DNA from 4 places in the Bradyrhizobium sp. CCBAU 11357 genome. Region 2 is predicted to be linked to each of the others. Evidence: predicted binding sites of a transcription regulator. Region 2 holds the regulator's gene; each other region holds the start of a gene.
What was found. Region 2 encodes LexA, which represses DNA repair genes until DNA is damaged. Its sites were predicted from a motif close to TGTTCNNNNTGTGTTCNG; they were not measured.

Region 1 (5,945 bases), on a different contig from region 2:
CGTCTGCATGCCCGAGCTCGACGGCTTCGAGCTCGCCGCGATGATCCGCGAACATCCGCGCTTCCAGAAGACCGCGATGATCTTCATCTCGGCCATCCAGGTCAGCGACATCGACCGGCTGCGCGGCTACGAGATGGGCGCGGTCGATTACGTGCCGGTGCCGGTCGTGCCGGAGGTGCTTCGCGCCAAGATCAAGGTGTTTGCCGAGCTCTACCGCAAGACGCGCGAGCTCGAACGGCTGAACCACGAGCTCGAGGACCGCGTCCGCGCCCGCACCGCGGAACTGGAGGCTTCCACCGCGAAGCTGCGCGAGAGCGAGCAACGGCGCAGCATGGCGATCGCGGCCGGCAAGATGGGGTCCTGGGACTGGGACTGGATCAGCGGCGATTGGATGTGGGACGAGGGGCAATACCGCATCTTCGGCGTCAGCCCCGAGGATTTCGAGGTCACTCCGGCCAGCGTTCAGGCCCTGTTGCACCCCGACGACGTCGATCAGTTGCGCAAGGCGATCGCCGAATTCAACAAGGGCACGCGCGCCTACGAGACGGAGTTCCGCATCGTGCGGCCCGACGGCGAGGTGCGCTGGTGCGTCGGCACGGCGGCTGCGACGATGGATGAGAGCGGGCGCGTGGTGCGCGTCAGCGGCGTGACCGTCGACATCACCGAGCGCAAGCGGGCCGAGGAGCGGCAGAACCTGCTGGCGCGGGAAGTCGATCACCGCGCCAAGAACGCGCTGGCGCTGGCGCAGTCGATCGTGCGCCTCACCCGGGCCGACGAGGTCAAGGCCTATGTCAATGCCGTCGAGGGGCGCATCAATGCACTGGCGCGCGTGCACACCATCCTGTCGCTGTCGAGCTGGCAGGGCGCCGAGCTCTCCAGGCTGATCGACGAGGAGCTTGCGCCCTATTCGCTCGGCGGCCAGATCAAATTGGCGGGGCCCGAAGTTCAGCTGCTGCCGGCGACGGCGCAGACGCTGGCGCTCGCGCTGCACGAGCTCTTCACCAACTCGGCCAAGTACGGCGCGCTCTCGACCCGATCGGGGCGGCTCGCGATCGGCTGGCAGGTCGACGCCGAGCGGCTCACGCTGAGCTGGGAGGAATCCGGCGGTCCCCTGGTCAAGACCCCGAAATCGCGCGGCTTCGGCACGCGAAGCCTGCTTGCGAGCATCGAGTCCCAGCTTGGCGGACAGGCGCAGTTCGATTGGCGCGCCGAGGGCCTGTTGTGCCGTCTGGAGGTGCCGTTGACACGCAAGAGCGCGACGACCGCAACCGGCAAGTTCGACACCGCAGGCGCTGCCGAATTGCAGCGCGCATCCGGCTAGCCGGACGCTGCGCTCGTCATGCGCTGAGCCGTGCGCGGTTCGCGCGCGATGCGCCCTTCGAGCCAGGCTTCCGTTCGCGCGAGATCGCGCAGCGCCCTCGCGTAGCGGCGAGCCGCGCTCCGCTCCGCGCCACGCGGGAGCTTGCGCGCCTTGCGCAGCATGTCCGCGGCTGCGTTGCGATAGGCCAGCGAGCGGTAAAGAAAGACGACCTTACCCATATCGATGTTCCCGTTTTACTGGGGCTCATCTTGGCAAGCCCGGCATGAACGCCGGATGAAGCGGGCGATGACAATTCCTTCAGCGGAACGGAACCAGGGAATCACGAGCGCGTTGGCGTGGCAGTTCGGGATGCCGTCCCATGCGCACCAACAAGAAGTCGTCCGAGCTGATCTCTGCCAGCGGCCTTATCAGGCTGATGACGCATGCAATGATGGGCGCAGCGCTCGGCCTCACCTTCAGCCTCACGCTCGTCCTGTCCAATCCAGCCGTGGCCAACCTGCTGAACAACGGCGGGGGCCAGGCCGCGACGGTCTTCGCCCTCACCTTGGTGACGACCTTCGCGATCGGCGCGACGCTCACCGGCGCCGTGTTCATCCTGGCCGAGGACAAGCAAACTTGAAGCGTGCGTGACGCACGGAAGATGCTTTGCCGGGAACTCCTGCCGCGAGGCGCGGTTTGCTGCCTGCGTCAATTTAACACAGGGAGTTCCCCCGCATGAAGACGACCAAGCTCGCTCTCGCCGTCATGGTAGCAATTGGCCTTGCCGCCACGCCGGTCGTCGCCCAGGCCAAGTCGCACAAGGCCAAGCATGGATCCTCGACGTCATCGTCGCAGACCACCGGCGCCAACACCAAGTCTTCCAAGGGCGCTGACCCCACGGGCCAAGGCGGCGCCGGCTCCGGCTCCGATCAGAGCGGCACCATGACGAACAAGGGCAGCATGACCAACACCAAATAGGCGCTCCCTGGAATCATGGAGGGCCCCGCCATTGCGGGGCCCTCTGTCTTCTATCTTATCTTGGGTCCGGCACTTGGCGGTATCCGGCGCCAACGATCTCAGCGGCGCTCGGCTGCGCGCGCGGGATTGCCGCCTGTCTTCACGGGACGCAGGCGCACCCGGTCGCGGACGTCAGGCAGAACGTCGCTGCCGCCGGCCGCCTTCCATTCGGCAATCAGGAGGTTGATTTTCCGGCGCAGGTCCATCTGCGCCAGGGCCCTTTCCGTGCAGTCGCGATCGCGCTCGACGAGGTCGCGCACCGACGCCTCGACGTCGGCCATCTCAAGCCTCAAGGCTCTGATTTTACGTCGAATTTCATTAATTCTGTTGTCCATGGCTTGTTAGAACAAAATAAGAACATATAGTCAAGTCACGATTTCAGGACGGAGACGCCAGATGCAGGTTCAAGGTAAATACGACGCCAGATTTGTACTTGGCGAGCAGATGACGCGGGCGCAGGGCCTGAAGCTGAAGCGGCTGAGCGAAGAGGCCTATCAGCCCGGCCAATATGCGCGGGATCTGTCCTTCGGCGAGGCCGCACGACGCATCCAGGCGCTGGAAGCGGAGATCGAGCTGGCAAATTCCTTCTAGAGCATGGTCCGGAAAAGTGTGCGGCGGTTTTCCGAAGCCTAAAGCGCGATGACGATTCATCCTAATCGCATCGCGGCTTTAGCTGCGCCGCCCGCGCTCCCGGAACCATGGCTGTGCCGAATGGTTCTCCTCGCCGAGGGAGGACATGCATGGCACGCAAGGCAAAGAAACGCCGCTACTCAAGCAGCTCGGGCAGCGATGTCGCCAGCGAGATGCGGCGCTACAAGAAAGGCACCGCGAAGAGCGGCCGTGGCGGGCGCGGCGGCCGCGTCAAGAGCCGCAAGCAGGCGATCGCGATCGGATTGTCGAAGGCGCGCAAGAAGGGCAAGAAGGTCCCGAAGAAGGCTTCGAAGCGCAAGAGTGCCAAGAAGACGTCCAAGAAATCGTCGAGGACGTCGTCCAGGAAATCATCGAGCAAGAAATCATCGAAGCGCAAATCATCCAAACGGTCGCGCTGACCGGTCTCAGATCATGCTCCCAGGCATGAAGCAGCGGATCGAAATCCCGAACGCAGTCTTGACCGGCCACACCATGGTGCGGCCGGCCCGGTTCGGCTCGGTGATGACGGCTTCATCCGGCACGTCGATCCACTGCCCGTCGAGGCGCACACGGTAACGCCCGTTGTGCGACTCCCAGTCGGGATCGGCGACGGCGAAACCGTCCGCATCCGAGCAGCACGGACCGAGATGGCTGCGCAAACTGTCGAACCATGGCTTCAGAGGGGAATCCGCGTAGCGGCCGTCGTCGCGCCCGAGGGCGTTTCCGCCGGAGAGCACCAATGGCGCCACCAGCAGCGCACTCCTCAGCGAGACCTTCAATCGATCCATGTCGGCACCGATCTCATGTGAACCGCCGGCGAGTTCCACAAAGCGCCGCGAGGTTCGAAGTTCCACGCTTGCAACCCCTCTCAGCGGCGACGTTGCCGCAGAGCACCGAGGCACCTGGCGAGTGTGATCAGCGAACACGGCTTTTTCGGACGCACCCGGTCACCCTACCTGCCGTTAACGAGAATGTTATCGGACCTGGCGAGCTCGTGTGCGAAAGGCGGCCCGAGGCCGCCTTTCTGGATTTGTAGCGGTCGAGGTTCGCGTCAGGCGAGTGGCACCGCGACGAAGCGGGTGGCCTCCGCGCTTCTGATCTGCAGCAGCACGCTGCGCTTGCCCGACGATTTGGCCTGCGCCAGCTCGGAGCGCACCTCGCCGACACTGCTGACAGCCTTGCCGCCGACATTGAGGATGACGTCGCCGGTCCGGATGCCGCGTTGCGCGGCCGGGCCTTGCGGATCAACCTCGGTGACGACCACGCCGTTCTGGCCTGCGCCCTGAACGTCACCTGCCGGCGCCAGGCTGAGGCCGAGGCGTGGCGTGCCGGCACCCGGCTGACCCCTCCCCTCGTCGGCATTGCCATGGCCCTTGGCCTGCCGCTCGTTCGGCAACTCGCCGAGCGCCAGGGTCACGGTCTTGCTGCCACCCTTGCGGAAGACATCGAGCTTCACGGACGTGCCCGGCGCCAAGCCGGCGATGGTGCGGGCGAGATCGCGGGAATCCTTGATCGCGCTGCCATTGACGGCGGTGATGACGTCCCCCGCCTCGATGCCGGCCTTCGCCGCCGGGCTGCCATCTTGCGGATTGTCGACGATCGCGCCGCGTGCCTCCTTCAGGCCGAGGCTGTCGGCAATATCCGAGGTCACCGGCTGCACCTGCACGCCGAGCCAGCCGCGGGTCACCGCGCCCTTGTCCTTCAGCTGCGCGACGACGAGCTTGGCGGTCGAAGCCGGGATATCGAAGCCGATGCCGACCGAGCCGCCCGAGGGCGAGAAGATCGCGGTGTTCACGCCGATGACGTTGCCGTTCATGTCGAAGGCCGGGCCGCCGGAATTGCCCTTGTTGATCGGCGCATCGATCTGGATGAAGTCGTCATAGGGACCATTGCCAATATCCCTCCCGCTGGCCGAGACGATGCCCGCGGTCACGGTGCCGCCAAGACCGAAGGGATTGCCGACGGCGACCACCCAGTCGCCGATGCGCGGCTTCTGGTCGGAGAATTTGACGAACGGAAAGTCCTTCTTGCCGTCGACCTTGATCAGCGCGAGATCGGTCTTCGGATCGGTGCCGACGACCTTCGCGGTGTAGGTCGTACCGTCGTCCATCGTCACCTGCACGGACTGGGCGTGATCGACGACGTGATTGTTGGTCACGGCATAGCCGTCCGCGGAAATGAAGAAGCCGGAGCCTTCGCCCGTGATCATCTGGTGGCGCTGGCGCGGCATGCCGTTCGCACCGCCCGGGAAGCGGAAGCCGAACTGCCGCGAGAACTGGTCGAACGGCGAGTCCTCGTCCGAATCCATCCGGTTCTGCTGCAGCATCGCGCTCTTGTCGTTGTCCTGGTCGATTTTGACCCGGACCGAGATCACCGCGGGTTTGACCTTGCTGACGAGATCGCCGAAGCCGGGCGGCGTCGCGGCGGCTTCGGCCGCCTGAGCCGGCGCAACCAAGGAGGTGATGCCGAACGGCGAAGCGCCCGGCGCAATGGCCAGGGCGGCCACGCCCAGCGCGGCCACGGTGCCGAGCAGCGCGAGCCGGCGCGGCCGCAAGATCTTGCGAGACGTGGTGATGTCGGAATTGACGCGATCGTTCATGTCGAAATATCCATGTTGAGCAGGTGTCGCCTTGCCCTCAACATGGTCGCTGCCACCTTACGGCGTCCCGTCCGTCCGATTAAATCTCGGCAAAGAATGGATGAGCGGGCGCAGCAGGCAATCTGGAGGTTTGATGCAGCTCAACGCGCCGCCTTCGCGCAGTGAAAAACTGCGACCATCCGATGATGCTCAGCGGAGGCGCGCCATGTACAAAGACATTCTCGTCCACATTCCCACCGAACGTCCCATGCGTCCCGCGATCGAGGGCTCGATCTCGCTTGCGGCGAAGCTCAACGCGCATCTCGACGCGGTCGCGGTCGGCTATGTCGCCACCAGTGCGGCTTACGTCATGGAAGGCGGCGCGGCGGTGGCGGCCGTGTTCGAGCTGGAGCGCGAGCG
Region 2 (5,945 bases):
CCGACATCGTCAAGGCGATCGCGGCCGGCGCCGACCTCGTCGGCATCGGCCGGCTGCAATGCTGGGCGCTGGCGGCAGCCGGCGAAGCCGGCGTCGCGCGGATGCTGGAGCTGCTCGAAGACGAGGTGCTGCGCTGCCTCGGCCTCCTGGGCGCCACCTCATTCGCCGAGATCGACAAATCCTGCCTGCATCCGGCGACCGCCACCAACGCGCCCAGCGTGTTCAGCGCGTTCCCGCTGTTCGACCACGAGCCCTATCGTTACTGACGTGCCATACTGAAGTGAAAAGGACGCCATGACATCGCTCTCTCCCGGCAGCGCGGATGCGCTGCTGTTCGACCTCGGGCGCGTGGTGCTCGACATCGACTTCTCCAAGGCGATCGCCTGCTGGGCGGGACATGCCGGCTGCCAGCCCGAGGCCATCGTCGCGCGCTATGTGCGTGACGAGGCCTACCGGCTGCACGAGATGGGCAAGATCAGCGACGCGGACTATTTCGCCTCACTGCGATCCTCGCTCGGGATCGGTATCTCGGATGCGCAGTTCCTGGAAGGCTGGAACGCGATCTTCGCCGGTGAGATGCCCGATATCGCCGAACTGTTGCCGCGCGCGGCGAAGCAGATGCCGCTCTACGCCTTCTCCAACACCAATCGGCCGCACGTCGACTATTTCTCGAAGGAATATGCCGGTCTGCTCGGCCATTTCCGCGAGCTGTATCTGTCCTCCAGTATCGGCCTGCGCAAGCCGGATGCCGAGGCCTTCGACCATGTCGTCGCGGCGATCGGCGTGCCGGCCGAGCGCATCGTCTTCTTCGATGACCTCGCCGAGAACATCGAGGGAGCGCGGGCACGCGGCTTGACCGCCGTGCATGTCACCTCGCCCCGCGACGTCGGGAACGCATTGAAAGCGCTGGGGATCTGAGCCACAGGAAGCCCCGACCGTGCTCAGTTCCAGGGGCTAAATTTGGTGGAGATGAGGAACCTAATCACTTTGTGCATTTTTATACGGAGTTCCGGGAACGGAATACCACCCTTCGGACTCATGAGTCCGTTGGGCCTTCTACATTGGACTGATCGACGTGCTGGGCAAGACCTATCTCACCAAGCAGGCTTCTCTCCTGCTCGAATTCGCCAGAACCACCTCGGATTCTGACCTCTCCGCCAAACTGATCAGCAAGGCCGCCGACCTGAAATCCCAGGCCGATCCGCTGCCCGACAAGGATCAGGGCCCCAAGGCGCCCGACGTCGCGGATTTCAGTCCGGGCGATCCGACGGAGCGTTGACCGATGTTGGCCGTGGCGCTCGTCATTCTCGTCCTTGCCATGGCTATCCTCGTTCCGGTCTGTCTCGCCTTCCGCATCATGCCGCGGCGGAGTTGAGCCGACCTCCTCCACCCACCGATCACGCAGGATAAATCATCCCGCGTGCTGCTTTGCCTCACGCCTGCACTCGGCTAGAACTCTCGCCGCCCATTTACCGATGTGCTCAGCAGGAGTTCGCCCGTGGCCCTGATGCCGGTTTCTGACGCGCTTGCCGCGGTGCTGACCGGCGCCGAGCCGCTGGCTGAAGAGATGGTTTGCCTCGACGAGGCCCACCATCGTGTGCTCGCGCACGATGTCGCGGCGCGGCGCACGCAGCCGCCGGAGGCGATGTCGGCGATGGACGGCTATGCCGTGCGCGCATCCGACGCGGCCATCGAGTCCAGGCTGACCGTCGTCGGTGCGGTCGCGGCGGGTCGGCCGTTCGCGGGAAGGATCGGCCCCGGCGAAGCCGTGCGGATCTTCACCGGCGGCGTCGTTCCCGACGGCGCCGATGCGGTCGTGATCCAGGAGGACACAATTGCCGACGGCAAGCATGTCACGATCAAGGAAGCCGCAATTTGTGGCCGGCACATCCGCCCTGCGGGGGTGGACTTCCGCGAAGGCGACGTGCTGCTGCGCAAGGGAATCCGTCTCACCGAGCGCGATCTCGCCCTCGCCGCCGGAATGAATCATCCTCATCTCGCCGTTATCCGCCGCCCGAGGGTCGCGATTCTCGCCACCGGCGACGAGCTGGTGATGCCCGGCACCGCGCCTGGTCCCGGTCAGATCGTCTATTCCAATGGCTATGCCCTGCACGCCCTTGCCCGCAGCGAGGGCGCCGAGACCATCGACCTCGGAATTGCCGCCGATACGCTGGAATCCACGTCCGCCGGCATCCGCCGCGCACGCGAGAGCGGCGCCGACATCCTGGTCACGACCGGCGGTGCGTCGGTCGGCGACCACGATCTGGTCCAGCAGGCGCTCAAGGGCGAAGGCATCGCGATGGCGTTCTGGAAGATCGCGATCCGGCCCGGCAAGCCGATGATGCATGGTCGGATAGGCGCGATGCGCGTGATCGGCCTGCCCGGCAATCCCGTGTCGTCATACGTATGCGCCTTCCTGTTCATGGTGCCCTTGATTCGCGCCCTGTCGGGCCGTTCAGTGATTCATCATCAGCGCGAGCGCGCCGTGCTGGGCCGCGACCTCGGCGCCAACGATCAGCGCGAGGATTATCTGCGTGCGCGGCTGGAGGTGCGCGACGACGGCACGCGCGTCGCCCTTCCCGTCAGCCATCAGGACTCCTCCCTGCTTGCGAATCTCGCTGCGGCACAGGTACTTCTCGTGCGCGCACCGTTCGCGCCGAAGGCCGAGTCCGGCACGCCTTGCGAGGTGCTGCGGCTGCCCGTCTGAGCTGCCCGGCCACACGCATCCGCGAGTTTGGCTGCGTTCACCATAAATTAAGCAGTTGCGGAACACATATCGAACATATAGTGTCCGTTCATGATTTGTTTCGAGGATGTAGCGGCTTATTGCCGACTTCATCGTCTCGGAATCGAACGACATCAACCGGGGGACTTTGGTCGAGATGTTGACGCGCAAACAATACGAGCTTCTGCGGTTCATCAGCGAACGTCTGAAGGAAAGCGGCGTGCCGCCGTCCTTCGACGAGATGAAGGATGCGCTCGACCTGCGCTCGAAGTCAGGCATTCATCGCCTGATCACTGCGCTCGAGGAGCGCGGCTTCATTCGCCGCCTGCCCAACCGCGCCCGCGCCATCGAGGTGATCAAGCTGCCCGAGCTCCAGGCCGCCGCCGGCAATCGCCGCGGCTTCACCCCGAGCGTCATCGAGGGCAATCTCGGCAAGGTGCGCGCGAGCTCCAGCACGCCCGCGGATGAGGGCGAGCGCCCCGTCGCGGTACCCGTGATGGGCCGCATCGCGGCCGGCACGCCGATCGAGGCGCTGCAGACCCGCAGCCACACCATCAGCGTACCGCCGGACATGCTCGGCTCGGGCGAGCACTACGCGCTCGAGGTGCGCGGCGATTCGATGGTCGAGGCCGGCATCCTCGACGGCGACATGGCGCTGATCCAGCGCAACGAGACCGCCAATACCGGCGACATCGTGGTGGCGCTGATCGACGACGAGGAGGCCACGCTCAAGCGCTTCCGCCGCCGCGGCGCCTCGATCGCGCTCGAGCCCGCCAATGCCGCCTACGAGGTCCGCATTCTTCCGCCGAACCGCGTGAAGATCCAGGGCAAGCTGATCGGGCTTTACCGGAAGTACTGATACCGGAAGTAAGCGCTACGCGCGCTTCGTTCGTCGATCCAAGATTGGAGCGGATACTTGTCCGCTCCGGCCGGATGGTCTCTCTGGTTCTGCGCTGACTGTTCGGCGCCTCTTCCCGCGCGACACTCGCCCATGCGGACACGCGGCCATTTCGCTCCGCCGGTAGAGTTGTGCCGACAGCGCCGATAGTGCGGGCCAAATGCAAGGACGCGAGGTTTGTTCCTATCGAATCCGGGAAAGATAATGTGATCGCGTGCTGCGGATGCGAGCCGCAGATTTGCCCATAACCGAGCAGAGCGTTGGAGGCTTCCACTCTGATAGAGGCCTGCGCCTCGAAAGAGACGCGGGTCGCTATCCCAGTATGAGGAGCACCCGATGTGTGACTATAGCCTGCATGCCGTCGCGACGCGCCCCGCCGAAGTTGGCGAGACGATCGTCACGACAACCTTCCGCGGCACCTCGACGCGCGGCTTCGCCTCCGAAGCCGATCTCTCCGTCGCGGTCTGTCTGCTGCCGGGAACGGAGCTCGCTTTCGCCGATAACGTCCGCTATGACAACCGCTGGATCTGGACGCGCACCGTCAACTCCCGCGTCGGCAAGTTCGGCAAGATCGACCCGCACATTCCCGATCGCCATCATGACGCGATCGAATTTCCGGACGGCAAGTACGTGCTGGTGACGCAGCTCGTCGAAGGCCAGCGCGCGACCGTGCTGCAATTGCCGGTGACGCAGCAAGCCATCGAGCGCGAGCACAAGCCGCAGATCGTCGCCGACACGCGGCCCACGATCACGCGCCTGCCGATCGGCTGACGCCGTCGGCCCCGACCGAAAAGTCGAGGGCCAAATTCAAATGCCATCGCCGGCCGCGGCCGGCGAGATGGTATGGTTTGCGTCCTGCGGGATCCCGTCGGACCGATTTTCCCCGCATCGATCTTCAATCGTCGGCCTGCAAGTCGGCCTCCGATGGCGTTGCGTCCCGGTTGCGAGGCAGGGCCGTCTTCGGCACGAGGCTGCCGTCGAAATCCCCCTCGCCGGCGCCGGCCGGCAGCCAAGGACGGCTTGCCCCTCTCGCCCTCACCGCCTGCACCGAAAAACCCTCTCCGCTTCGCGTCAGAGCCAGCGCGCCCTGACTGGCAAGACGCGCCCGATCGACGACCATCGCCGCGCAATCGGGCGGCGCGGGCCGCGCCGTCACCACCAGCGCGGCGCGGCTGCAATCATCGGCCAGCGCGTCGATGCGCGTCGCCAACGCGATCAGCCGTCCGTCCGCGAGCGGCGCCACGCAACCGGACTCGTCACACGACACGCCGCTCACCAACGAGGCGTTGCCGGCATCACGCGGATCGGCATCGGCGGCCAGCCACTCCTTCAGCAGGAAGCTGTCCTTGCTGGCGCGGATCACTTGCAAGCCTCCATCCCCGCCCCGGACCGCGACGCTCGCGCCATCCCCGGCAATCAGGACATCAGGCTGGCGCACCGACAGCCCCCAGAGGATCGCCGCCAGCAGCACCAGGGCGCCGGACCAGCGCAAGGGCGTGCGCAACAGGCCCATCACGATGAGCCCGAGGCTTGCGGCGATCAGCGGCGCGATCCCGAACGCCGGAATGCGGCCGACGGCGCCCGGCAGGGCCGCCACCCAGCGCGCGACCAGGACCATCCACTCGATGCCGATCCCCATCAACCACCAGAACACGCCATCGAGCCCGAAGGGGGCCGCGAGCAGTCCCAACAGCCCGGCCGGCATCACCAGCGCCGAGACCACCGGCATGGCGCCGAGATTGGCGAGTACGCCGTATGGCGTCACGCGATGGAAGTGGAAGGCGGCGTAGGGCGTGGTCGCGAGCCCCGCGATCAGCGATGCCAGGAACAGCATCGCGATCTCGCGGCCGCCCCACAGCGCGATCCGCGCCGTCGCGGAATGATCGGGTGAGGCGAGCAGGTTCGGCATGCCGATCTGCACCAGCGCGACCAGCCCGAGCGTTGCCGCAAACGACATCTGGAAACTCGGATGCACCAGCGCCTCCGGTGCGACCGCGAGCACGATCAGCGCGGCCACCGCCAGCGTGCGGAAGGTGATGGCGCGGCGGTCGACCATGACGGCGATCAACACCACTGCCGTCATGAAAAACGATCTTTGCGTCGCGACCTCCGCGCCCGACAGCAGCAGGTAGAACGCGGCCGCGACCAGCGCCGCGGCCGCCGACCATTTTTTGATGGCAAAGCCGGCCGCCAGCCCTGGGATCAAGGCCAGCAGCGCGCGCACCGCGAAGAAGACGACGCCGGCGACGACCGCCATGTGGTAGCCGGAGATCGACAGCACATGGCCGAGCCCCGAGACGAACATGGCATCGTTGACCGGCG
Region 3 (5,945 bases), on a different contig from region 2:
TATCCGATTGGAGCGGAATTGGGGTGCGTTCGTGCAGATCGTTTGCACGAGGTTAACGGAAATTCATCAAAGCCGGAACGGCCGCGCGGTTCAGCAGATCACTCGTCGCTGTCATCCGTGCCGAACAGACCGAACTGCGCCGCCGCATCGCGCGAGGGTTCGGCGATGCCGAGATGACGGAAGGCGTGCGAGGTCAGCAGGCGGCCGCGCGGGGTGCGCTGCAGATAGCCGCACTGGATCAGATAGGGCTCGATGATGTCCTCGATGGCATCGCGCGGCTCCGACAAGGCCGCAGCCATGGTCTCGACGCCGACCGGGCCGCCGCCATAGTTGAGCGCGATGGTCGTGAGATAGCGGCGGTCCATGGCATCGAGCCCGGCGGCGTCGACCTCGAGTGCGCTCAGCGCGTGGTCGGCAATCTTGCGGTCGATCTTGTCGGCATCGGCCGCGGAGGCAAAATCACGCACACGGCGGAGCAAGCGGCCGGCGATGCGCGGCGTGCCGCGGGCGCGGCGCGCGATCTCGTTGGCGCCATCAGCGCTCATGCCGACCTTGAGCACACGCGCGCCTCGGCTGACGATGCTCTCAAGCTCCTCGATCGTGTAGAAGTTGAGCCGGACCGGAATGCCGAAGCGGTCGCGCAAGGGATTGGTGAGAAGGCCGGCGCGCGTGGTGGCGCCGACCAGGGTGAATTTGGACAGCTCGATCTTCACCGAGCGCGCCGCCGGCCCTTCGCCGATGATGAGGTCGAGCTGAAAGTCCTCCATCGCGGGATAGAGCACCTCTTCCACCGCGGGGCTCAGGCGATGGATCTCGTCGATGAAGAGCACGTCGCGCTCTTCGAGATTGGTGAGGAGCGCGGCGAGGTCGCCGGCCTTGGCGATCACCGGCCCCGATGTGGCGCGAAAGCCGACGCCGAGCTCTTTCGCCACGATCTGCGCCAGCGTGGTCTTGCCGAGGCCGGGGGGACCGACGAACAGCACGTGATCCAGCGCCTCGCCGCGCTTGCGCGCGGCCTCGATGAAGATCGAGAGATTCTTGCGCGCCTGCTGCTGGCCGACGAAATCGGACAGCGATTGCGGCCGCAGCGCGGTGTCGCCGACATCGTCGCTGCGGCGCTCGGGCGAGACCATGCGGCTGGCTTTGGGGTCGCTCACTCAGCGAACTCCTCGTAGGGTGGGCAAAGGCGCCCTCGGCGCCGTGCCCACCATCTCTCCGATCGCTCCACGGATGGTGGGCACGCTGCGCTTTGCCCACCCTACGAGATCGACTATCGACACGCTCACTTCGCGAGCTCCTTCAGCCCGAGCCGGATCAGTTGCGCCGTCTCGGCGCCCTCACCCGCACTGCGCGAGGCCGAGGCAATCGCCGCGGCGGCTTGCGGCTGGCCATAGCCGAGATTGATCAGGGCGGAGATCGCATCCGCGACGGGGCGCGGAGCGCGCTGGTCGTCGACGGCACCGGCGAGATGCACGACGGCGGGATCGACATTGGCGAAAGCCGGCGCCTTGTCCTTCAATTCGGTGACGATGCGCTCGGCGACCTTGGGGCCGACGCCGGGCGTGCGCGCCACCGCGGCCTTGTCGCGCAGCGCGATGGCATTGGCGAGATCGGCCGGCGGCAGCGTGCCGAGCACGGCGAGCGCGACCTTGGCACCGACACCCTGCACGGTCTGGAGCAGGCGAAACCATTCCCGCTCCTGATCGGTACGGAAGCCGAACAGCTTTATCTGGTCCTCGCGGACATAGGTCTCGATCGACAGCACGGCGGCTTCGCCCGGCGAGGGCAGATGCTGCAAGGTGCGCGAGGAGCAATGCACCTGATAGCCGACGCCGCCGACGTCGAGGATGACGAAATCCTCGCCGTAGGAATCGATCAGGCCCTTGAGCTTGCCGATCATAGCCCCACCACCTTCAGCCGGAGCGCCGTGCTCTGGCGGTGATGCGCGTGGGTGATGGCGATGGCGAGCGCGTCGGCGGCATCCGCGGACGGCGGCTCGGCCTTCGGCAGCAGGATCTTCAGCATCATCGCGATCTGTTGCTTGTCGGCGTGGCCGGCGCCGACCACGGTCTTCTTGACCTGGTTCGGCGCGTATTCGGCGACAGAGATGCCGAACATTGCGGGCGCCAGCATGGCGACGCCGCGGGCCTGGCCGAGCTTCAGCGTCGCAACGCCGTCCTTGTTGACGAAGGTCTGCTCGACCGCGGCTTCCATCGGCTGGTGGCTGGAGAGGACGGAAGCAAGCCCCTCATGGATCGCGAGCAGCCGGCTCGCCAGCGGCAGATCGTCCGGCGGTTCCACCGAGCCGCAGGCGAGGTAGATCAGGCGATTGCCCTCGGCCTCGATCACGCCCCAGCCGGTGCGGCGCAGGCCGGGGTCGATGCCGATGATGCGAACGGGGCCACGAATCGGAAGCGCAGTCATGGGCCAGTGATAGCGGCTGGCCGCGGCGGGGGAAACAGAAACAGAACGGAAGTAACAGGGGAAGTGGGCGAGACGGGAGCTGCCCGCCGCGCGCTCCGATGTCATACCCCGCGCAGGCGGGGTATCCAGTATGCCGCAGCCCCGCCGTATCCCTCCGGCGTCTCTGGAATACTGGATCGCCCGCCTTCGCGGGCGATGCAGCGAGTATGCGGGGCGAGCGTGCCCTAGCCGCCCATCTTCGCAACAAGCGCGTCCGACACCTCGAAATTGGCGTAGACGTTCTGGACGTCGTCGTGCTCGTTGAGCAGGTCCATCAGCTTCAGGAGCTTCTCGCCGGTCTCGTCGTCGACCGCAACCGTGTTCTGCGGCTTCCAGATCAGCGCGGCCTTGCGCGGCTCGCCGAACTTGGCTTCCAGCGCCTTGGCAACGTCGCGATAGCCTTCGGTCGAGGCGTAGATCTCGTGGCCGCCCTCGCCGGACACGACGTCGTCGGCGCCGGCCTCGATCGCAGCGTCCAGCACCGCATCGTCGGATGCGACGCTGCGGTCGTATTCGATGATGCCGGTGCGGTCGAACATGAAGGAGACCGAGCCGGTTTCGCCGAGATTGCCGCCGGACTTGGTGAAGAAGGAGCGGATGTCGGAGGCGGCGCGGTTGCGGTTGTCGGTCAGCGCCTCGACGATGACGGCGACACCGCCGGGGCCGTAACCCTCGTAGCGGATCTCGTCATAGTTCTCGCCGTCGCTACCGAGCGCCTTCTTGATGGCGCGCTCGATATTGTCCTTCGGCATGTTCTCCTGGCGCGCGGCGATCACGGCGGCGCGCAGGCGCGGGTTCATGGCGGGGTCGGGCGTGCCCAGCTTGGCGGCGACCGTGATTTCACGCGCCAGCTTGCCGAACAGCTTCGACTTCTGGGCATCCTGCCGCCCCTTGCGGTGCATGATGTTCTTGAATTGGGAATGTCCGGCCATGCTTGGTCTCGTGAAGGAAGCGTGCGTCAAGGTGAGTGCGGGAAGCGCGGCCTTATAGGCCGCCAACCCACCGGAATCAAAGGGCTCGGCTGCTCCTAAGGTAGCCCTGTAAAGGTAGCCGCCGTAATGGCGCCTGCCTAGATGTCGGGCACCGTTAACCCTGATTTCATTCCGACTTGCGAAAATAGCGCCCGACCGTTCCCCGACAAGAGAGAGCTGATGGCGTTCGGACTATTTCGGAAGCGTCTGCCGGACACGGCCGCGCCAGCGGCAGGCCCGGAGGCTGCGCAGCCGGCGGCTCCTGCCACGCCCGCCCCGACCGCCGAAACTGATTCGGCCCGGGAAATCCTGGAATTGCTGGAACTCGAGCTCGGCGCCATGATCCGCCAGCTCGAGCGCGCCGCCAATTCCGTCGCCGGCGGAGCCGAGGCGACCGCGACGACGCTCGCCGCCATTCGCGACCGCACCGATGCCCTGACCGGCCGCACCAGCGCGGCGCAGTCCACCGCCTCCACCTTCGCCCACGCCGCCGACAAGTTCACCCAGTCCGCGCAAGGCATCGGCGCGCAGGTCCGCGAGGCCGGCAAGCTCGCCGACGCGGCCAGCGCGGCCGCGCAGGAAGCCCGCGCCAATGTCGACCGCTTGCGCGAATCCTCCGCCGCCATCGGCAACGTCGTCAATCTGATCGCGCAGATCGCGCGGCAGACCACGCTGCTCGCGCTCAACTCGACCATCGAGGCCGCGCGCGCGGGCGCCGCGGGAAAGGGCTTTGCCGTCGTCGCAACCGAGGTCAAGGCGCTCGCGGTGCAGACCCAGAGCGCGACGGAGGAGATCACAAAGAAGATCGACGCGTTGCAGCGCGACGCCGCCGGCTCGGCGGACGCGGTGCACCGCATCTCGCAGGCGATCGAGGCGATCCGCCCGGTGTTCGACACCGTCAACGGCGCGGTCGCCGAGCAGAACGCCACCACCAGCGAAGTCTCCGGCAATGCCGCCAGCGCCTCCGAGTTCATCATCTCGGTTGGCGAGAGCGCAGCCGAGATCGACGCGGCGACCAAGGCCGCCGAGACCCATGGCGAGAGCGTCGCCAGCGCCGGCAAGGCCGTCACCACCTTCGCCCAGAAGCTTAAATCGCGCTGCGCCGTGCTGCTGCGCCAGAGCGAGCACGACGACCGCCGCAAGACCGAGCGGCTGCCCTGCCATCTCAAATTCGAGACCGCGCGCGGCGTGATGCCGGTCTATGAAATCGCGATGGAGGGCGTGCTGATCGGCGGCGCGGACGCAAGCCGGCTCGCGACGCAAGCGACGGTCGAAGGCAGCCTAGAGGACATCGGCGCCTGCCGCCTGCGCGTGGTCGAGCAATCCAAGGCCGGCGCCCGCGCGCAATTCGTCGGCGCCACCGCCGCGCTCAACGAGAAGATCGAGGACAAGCTCTGGTCGATCCATGAGGAGAACACCGAGCTCGTCACCCGTGCCATGGAAGCGGGCAATGCGCTGACGAAGATATTCGAGCAGGCGGTTGCGCGCGGCGAGGTCAAGATCGAGGACCTCTTCGACACCGACTACGTGGAGATATCAGGCACCAACCCGCAGCAATACCGCACCAGATATCTCGACTGGGCCGACCGCGCCCTGCCGCCGTTCCAGGAAGCCTTTCTGGCGAGGGAGTCGCGGATGGCGTTCTGCGCCATGGTCGACCGCAACGGCTTCCTGCCGGTGCACAACAAGATCTATTCGCATCCGCAGCGGCCGGGCGACGTCGCCTGGAATACGGCCAACAGCCGCAACCGGCGCATCTTCAACGATCCGGCGGGGCTCGCCGCTGCACGCAACCTGCGATCGTACCTGGTCCAGAGCTATGCGCGCGACATGGGCAACGGGAACACGGTGATGATGCGCGAGATCGACGTCCCGATCCGCGTGCAGGGCCGGCACTGGGGCGGCTTCCGCACGGCTTACAAGCTGTAGCACCCCGCGTGCACTCCTGGGCAAGACGCCGGGTGCGAATCATCCTCTAAGGTCGGAGCTAGGAATCGGAATGCCGCCAAGGAGCCGATCAACGGCTCCGACTGGAGAGAGCCCGTACATGTCCTTTGCCCAACTTGCCGTATTGGACACCGCATCCAACCGGACGCTCGCCGAACGCCTGATCGACCAGCTCGCCGACCGCATCGGCGGTCTCGGCGTCGAGCTCGCCGATATCGCCGGCAACGTCCAGGACGTCGCCAACCGCGTCGCGAGCCAGTCGGAACGGTTTCACCATCTGCAGAAGACGGCCGAGACGATGGTCTCGGCCAACCACGACATCGCCAACGCCTCGCAGGCGGTGCAAAGCACGACGTCGGCTGCGGTCGGCGAGATCGCACAGTCGCGCGGCGCCGTCGACACCGCGGTCAGCCACATCTCCGAGCTCGTCGCCGCGGTGGAGCGGATCGAGGCCCGCCTCAGCGCCGTCGGCGCGGCGTTGGCGCAGGTGGCGAAGGTCTCCGGCTCGATCGAGGCGATCGCCAAGCAGACCAATCTGCTCGCGCTCAACGCCACCATCGAAGC
Region 4 (5,945 bases), on a different contig from region 2:
CTTTGCGCCGTGGAAATTCTCCAATCCATGGTTCGGCACCCTGCGCGGCCGCGCCGGCTATGCGTTCAACAACGTGCTGTTCTACGGCACCGCCGGCCTCGCCTTCGGCGAGCTGCGGGCGCAGACCTTCGGCTGGACGGAGTCGCACACCACCGCCGGCTGGACCATCGGTGCCGGTGCGGAAGTCGGCCTCACGCCGAACTGGAGCGCCAAGCTCGAATATCTCTACATCGATCTGTCGACCAGCCAGTTCGCAATTACGGGCGTATCAAACGGCTATAGCGCCAGCGTTGTCCGCGCAGGCGTGAACTATCGCTTCTGACATCCAAAGAAGAAAATACCGGACCAGCCTCCCGGCCGCTCGCGGCCGGGATTTTTTTCGCGCCAGGCTCGCTAGGAGAGGATCACAAGATTGACCGCCTTCGGTCCCTTCCCCTTCTTGTCCGGTTCGACTTCGAAAGTAATACGCTGTCCTTCGGCAAGGTCCTTCAGTCCCGCCCGCTCCACAGCGGTGATGTGAACGAAGACATCGCGACCGCCGTCGTCAGGCTTGATGAAGCCGTAGCCGCGCTCGCCGTTGAAGAACTTGACCGTTCCCGTCATGGCCATCGGGAAACTCCCCCTCATTGCTCCTCCGCCGCGACGCAGACTCACGTCGCGACATGACCGGGCCATACGGAGCCCGGGAGCTGGCCATCCCTTGGACGGACCTGATCGGTCCGGCGGGATCTTTCTTAGGGCCTTCACTCCGCCGCAACCATTCGCGGAAGCGGAACGTAAAGCCAGTCACGGAAATAGCATAATACGGTTCTTCGCAGATTGACTACCGGTCCTGCATATTTTTCCCAAGAATGCCGGAGTGTTACGGCCTGACGTTAAGGCTTGGGCGCCTCCAGTCGGAATCTGGCAGCCCCGCCCTGGCCGAGCGGTATTTCCAGCTCCGGCAGAATAGTCTTGAGCTCGCCGTGCAGCGTGTAGGGCGGGTTGACGATCAGGAGGCCGGTGGAGGTGAGGGCGGCGCTGTCGGCTTGCGGCGCGACGCTGAATTCGAGGCGCAGGCATTTTCCAGGCGGCTTTGCTGCAGCTGCGAGCCGCGCCACGGTTTGAGCCAGCGTGTCGGTGGCCCGCCGGTTCTTAGCGGGATACCAGATTACGTAGATACCGGTCGGCCATTTCGCGAACGCCGCCGAGAAGACGTCGTCGAGCCGCTCGAACTCGTCCTTGGCCTCGAAGGGCGGATCGATCAGCACGAGGCCGCGCCGCTCCTTCGGCGGCACGAAGGCCGGCAGCGCCACCCAGCCGTCGAGATCGACCACGCGGGCCTGCTCGTCGCGGCGCAGAGCGTCGATCAGCGCTTTTCGTGCCTTCGGCTCGAGCTCGCAGGCGACAAGCCGGTCCTGCGGCCTGAGCAGGCCGCGCGCGATCAACGGCGAGCCTGGATAGACCTTCAGCTCGCCCTTCGGATTGAAGGCGCGGACGATGTCGAGATAGGGCTTCGTCAGCGCCGCGCTCTCGTTCGACAGGCGCGCCTGCAGCAGCCGGGCAATGCCGGTCAGCCATTCGCCGCCGCGGCGCGCCTCGTCGCTGTCGAGATCGTAGAGGCCGGCGCCGGCATGGGTGTCGATGACGCGGAACGCTGCCGGCTTGTCCTGCAGATAAGTGAGGATGCGCGCCAGCACGATGTGCTTGATGACATCGGCGAAGCTGCCGGCGTGGAAGGCGTGGCGGTAGTTCATGATAGGACTGCGTTGTCTGGCGCGATCCCATCCCCTTGTCATTGCGAGCGCAGCGAAGCAATCCAGAATCTTTCCGCGGAGGCAGTCTGGATTGTTTCGTCGCGCAATGACGGGGCCTAGCCGCCCCTGATCGGCGGCATCGTCACCTGGTCGCGGCGGCATGCGCGGCGCTCGATCTCGTCGCAGGCGCGGAATTGCAGGTCCTTGCTGAGGCAGATGCGGACCTCGGACAGCCGTGTCCGGTTGCAGGTGACCGAGACGGCGGCATTGCTGAGACCCGGATTGGCCTTGATGAAGGCCTCCTCGACGTCCGCCGGCGCGACGGTCTTGGGCTGCGACAGATCGAGATACTCGGCCGGAATCTTGATTGCGGCGCGCGCCTTGCGGATCATCTCGAAATAGCTGCGGCCCTCGAGCCCGGAACAGGTGCCGTGCTTGTCCCACTCGTTGAAGATCAGGCCCGGCGCCGGCATCAGGTCGAGCATCGAGGAGACGATGTTGCGGTTCAGCCGCGGTGCCGGCCGCTGGCAGTATTCCGGAAAACCGTTCTCGTATTGCGGCCACAGCCCATGCACCACGAAGGCGTAGGGCCGTCCGCCGCATTGAATCTGGGACCGGCCGCCGCGTTCGGCTGCTTCCTCACAGAACGAGGGCGACCACGACAGCGACAGCACATAGAAATCGAACTCGCCGGGTGCGTTCTGCCGCTTGTCCTGCGCCTTCGCACCGCCGGCGAGGGTGGCCAACCCGGCGACGAGGGTCAGCGAGATCATCAGACGGGACAACGAACGCAATCGGGAGTGAAACATGGCGACGCCCCTCAACTAGACTGTGCGCACAGCCTAGCAGGCGATGGGAACATTTCAAGAACAAAATTGGGGCGGCAGGCGTCGGCCGGCTGATCAGCCCGAATCAGCCGCTTTCGGGATTAGGGCTTGGCGGCGCGGCAGGCCGGATTGTAGGCCCAGTTGCGGTCGACGCCGACCACGCACCACTCGACGCCGTTGCCGTAGCCGGCGAAGCCACCATCCTCAATGAGCGAGAAATGCACCTTGCGTACCTTGCCGTCGGTGAGCATGGCGTCAGCGGTGCAATAGCGGCGCGGGATGTTGTCGGACTGCCAGGGGCGGAACGCGACCTCGCGAACGGCGGAGAAGCCGGTGATCTTCAACGGGGAATTCCAGAACCCGCTTTCCTTCTCCCAGAACTGGGTGGCGATCGTCGGCAGCGCCCTGTCGCAATCGGCCACAGTGCCGTCATAGCGCGGCCCGCTCAGCCAGAAATTCAGCTCGAGCGGATTGGCGGCCCTGGCCTCGCCGAGCGACAGCGCTCCGAACATGAGGCCGAGCACGGCGGCAAAGCGGAGCGATTTCGGGGAGGGGGCGCGCATGGTCAATCCGGACAGCTGGCTCTTGCGAAGGTCGGACGGTGCCGCGAAGGTCGGGGGAGGTCAAGTGCAGCGCGGCAACACTTCGCCAGGACTTGACCAAGATGGCGCGGCCAACAGGGTTCGGTTCTTTTCACGTCCGTCCCGGCACCGTAAACTGGCGCCAGCCAATTGGAGTGACGGGAATGCGAATCATTGCGGCCGCGGGCCTTCTTGCCAGCCTGGTTGTCTCGGGCCTGGTGGCGAGCCAGTCGGCGCGCGCCGACATCTTTGCTCCGGTGCCGCCGTTCAAGGGCAACGACACCGGCGGCATCATCGCCTATTCGATGGCGACCCAGGTCGATGCGCGTCAGGTCGCGGTCGATCACTGCGCTCGCTACGGCAAGGTCGCGAAATTCCTGGGCGTGCAGGCCTATGAGGGCGGCTACATCTCGTTCGCCTGCCGCTGGGTGCCCTATGGCGCCGCCGATCGGCCGATCCGCACGCTCTACTGAGGCGCTGTCGCAACGCCGCACGTCTCTCAGCCGGGAGCCTTCGACATGACGCGCAAATTCGCTTTGCTCGGCTCGACGCTCTGCCTCGCGTTGTCGGCAGGCGGCGCCAGCGCCGACGACCTGCCGGTGCGCAAACCCGGTCTTTGGGAGATGAAGCTGGTCACATCAGGCTCGCCGGTGCCCGAGATGACCATGCAGCACTGCACCGACGAGACCGTCGACAAGGAGATGAGCAACAACGTCTCCCCGATGGCCAAGCAGATCTGCGCCAAGCAGGAGATCAAGAAGACTGCGACCGGCTATGTCAGCGATTCCGAGTGCAGCGTCGCCGGCGTCAGCACGACCTCGCATGCCGAGATCACCGGCGATTTCAACTCGGCCTACACGGTGAAGACGACCTCGCATGCGCAAGGCGGCGTCGCCGGCACGGCCGGGCGCGATAGCACCACGACGCTGCAAGCCAAGTGGCTCGGGGCCTGCAAGCCGGATCAGAAGCCCGGCGACATCGTCATGCCCGGCGGCTTCAAGATGAACACGCGCGACATGGACAAGCTGAAGGCGCTGCTGCCGAAGTAGGCGCTCTTTCCCTCATCCGGCGCCATAGCCGAAGCTCCGCTTCGGCGTTATTAAGAACGGCGGCCGAAGGCCGTTCTCCCACAAGGGGAGAAGGGAAGACCGCGCCTACACCGGTATCCGCACGCTCGCCCTCAATCCCCCCATCGGGCTGTCACCCAGCGTGATGTCGCCGCCATGCGAGCGGGCGATGTCGCGGGCGATCGCGAGCCCGAGGCCAGTGCCGCCTTCGTCCTGGTTGCGGGCGTTGTCCAGCCGCAGGAACGGCTTGAACACCTCTTCGCGCAAGTGCGCGGGAATGCCCGGGCCGTCGTCATCGACGGTGACTGTGAGATAACGGTGATCGCGCTGGCCGGTGATGGCGATGTTCTTGCCGTAGCGCGCTGCGTTGGTGACGAGGTTGGCGAGGCAGCGCTTGAACGAGGCCGGCTTCACCGTCACCACGGGCAGGCCGTTGAAAGCGACGGTCGCGGTATGGCCGTGGCGTTCGGCGTCGCTGCGCAGCTCCTCGAGCGCCTGCGCCATGTCGGTCGGCTGCGACTGCTCGCCGGAATCGCCGCGGGCAAACGCGAGGTAATCCTCCAGCATCATCGACATCTCGTCGACGTCCTTGCGCATGCCCTCGAGCTCGGGATTGTCGCCGATCAGGGCCAGCTCGAGCTTGAAGCGGGTCAGGATGGTGCGCAGATCGTGGCTGACCCCGGCGAGCATCGCGGTGCGCTGCTCCATCGTGCGCTCGATGCGCGACTTCATTTCGAGGAAGGCGACCGCCGCGCGCCGCACCTCGCGCGCGCCGCGCGGGCGGAAATTCGGCGCCTCGCGGCCCTTGCCGAAACTCTCGGCAGCATCGGCAAGCCGCAGGATCGGCTTGATCTGGTTGCGCAGGAACAGCACCGCGACGATCAACAGGATCGAGGACGTGCCGACCATCCAGAACAGGAAGATCTCCGAGTTCGAGGCATAGGCGGCGCTGCGCTGCGCGAACACGCGCATCACGGCATCGTCGAGCTGGATGCGGATCTCGACCAGGTTGGAGCGGCCGACCGTGTCGATCCAGAACGATCGCCCGATCTGGCGGCCGAGCTGCACCGACAGCGTCTGGTCGAGCAGAGAGAAGAACGGTTTTGGTCCCGGCGGCGGCATGTCGCCGGCGGGCAGGAAATCGACGACCAGACCGAGCCGCTGCTGCGCGATGCGGCGGATCTCGTTGCGGTCCTTGTCCTGCGGATAGCCCTTGTAGACGTCGATGAGTGCGGCGATGTCCTGCACCACCGCAGCCGACAGGCGGCGCGTCACCGTGTTCCAGTGCCGCTCCATGAACACGAAGGCGACGACCGATTGCAGCACCACCATCGGCACGATCATGATGAGGAGCGCGCGGGCGTAGAGGCCGGTCGGCATCCAGCCCTTGAACGCGTTGCCCATCCAGCCATTGGCGGCGGAGACGCGGCCGGCGGCGCTCTTCAGAAGCGTCAGGCCGGTATCGATCGTGCTCATCTGGCGTGCTTCACTGATTTATGGCGAGGCCACCAGGCGGTAGCCGATGCCGCGCACCGCCTGCAGGAACAGCGGATTGGCAGGATCGGTTTCGATCTTGCGCCGCAGGCGGTTGATCTGCACGTCGACGGCGCGCTCATTGACGCTGCCGTTGCCGGTCAGCGCGCTGCGCGGCACGGTCTCGCCCGGCGTCTCCGCGAGAATCCGCAGCATCTCGCGCTCACGGTCGGTGAGGTGGATGACCTCCTCGCCCTGGCG

Region 1: a site for LexA is predicted at 2,660-2,677, ahead of XI05_RS08345 (DUF3072 domain-containing protein). Genes of this name have one in related genera too.
Region 3: a site for LexA is predicted at 2,455-2,472, ahead of ruvC (crossover junction endodeoxyribonuclease RuvC). Genes of this name have one in related genera too.
Region 4: a site for LexA is predicted at 2,591-2,608, ahead of XI05_RS31370 (ribonuclease T2). Genes of this name have one in related genera too.

The regions. Positions count from the first base shown of each region.
Region 1 is NZ_LBJW01000017.1:671,434-677,378, reverse strand. It holds gene XI05_RS08370 (HWE histidine kinase domain-containing protein) at 1-1,321, shown strand, start outside; gene XI05_RS08365 (hypothetical protein) at 1,318-1,539, opposite strand; gene XI05_RS08360 (hypothetical protein) at 1,680-1,940, shown strand; gene XI05_RS08355 (hypothetical protein) at 2,036-2,278, shown strand; gene XI05_RS08350 (hypothetical protein) at 2,377-2,598, opposite strand; gene XI05_RS08345 (DUF3072 domain-containing protein) at 2,714-2,908, shown strand; gene XI05_RS08340 (DUF6496 domain-containing protein) at 3,058-3,366, shown strand; gene XI05_RS08335 (hypothetical protein) at 3,373-3,735, opposite strand; gene XI05_RS08330 (Do family serine endopeptidase) at 3,999-5,546, opposite strand; gene XI05_RS08325 (universal stress protein) at 5,752-5,945, shown strand, end outside.
Region 2 is NZ_LBJW01000106.1:36,201-42,145, reverse strand. It holds gene XI05_RS24305 (alpha-hydroxy acid oxidase) at 1-266, shown strand, start outside; gene XI05_RS24300 (HAD family hydrolase) at 295-918, shown strand; gene XI05_RS24295 (hypothetical protein) at 1,076-1,279, shown strand; gene XI05_RS24290 (molybdopterin molybdotransferase MoeA) at 1,499-2,707, shown strand; gene lexA (transcriptional repressor LexA) at 2,883-3,584, shown strand; gene XI05_RS24280 (hypothetical protein) at 3,960-4,394, shown strand; gene XI05_RS24275 (ComEC/Rec2 family competence protein) at 4,519-5,945, opposite strand, start outside.
Region 3 is NZ_LBJW01000099.1:168,874-174,818, forward strand. It holds gene ruvB (Holliday junction branch migration DNA helicase RuvB) at 99-1,157, opposite strand; gene ruvA (Holliday junction branch migration protein RuvA) at 1,283-1,900, opposite strand; gene ruvC (crossover junction endodeoxyribonuclease RuvC) at 1,897-2,424, opposite strand; gene XI05_RS17850 (YebC/PmpR family DNA-binding transcriptional regulator) at 2,649-3,395, opposite strand; gene XI05_RS17855 (methyl-accepting chemotaxis protein) at 3,615-5,363, shown strand; gene XI05_RS17860 (methyl-accepting chemotaxis protein) at 5,482-5,945, shown strand, end outside.
Region 4 is NZ_LBJW01000110.1:241,674-247,618, reverse strand. It holds gene XI05_RS31385 (outer membrane protein) at 1-322, shown strand, start outside; gene XI05_RS31380 (cold-shock protein) at 394-609, opposite strand; gene XI05_RS31375 (23S rRNA (adenine(2030)-N(6))-methyltransferase RlmJ) at 876-1,736, opposite strand; gene XI05_RS31370 (ribonuclease T2) at 1,853-2,545, opposite strand; gene XI05_RS31365 (hypothetical protein) at 2,665-3,126, opposite strand; gene XI05_RS31360 (hypothetical protein) at 3,309-3,617, shown strand; gene XI05_RS31355 (DUF3617 domain-containing protein) at 3,663-4,193, shown strand; gene XI05_RS31350 (ATP-binding protein) at 4,299-5,687, opposite strand; gene XI05_RS31345 (response regulator) at 5,706-5,945, opposite strand, start outside.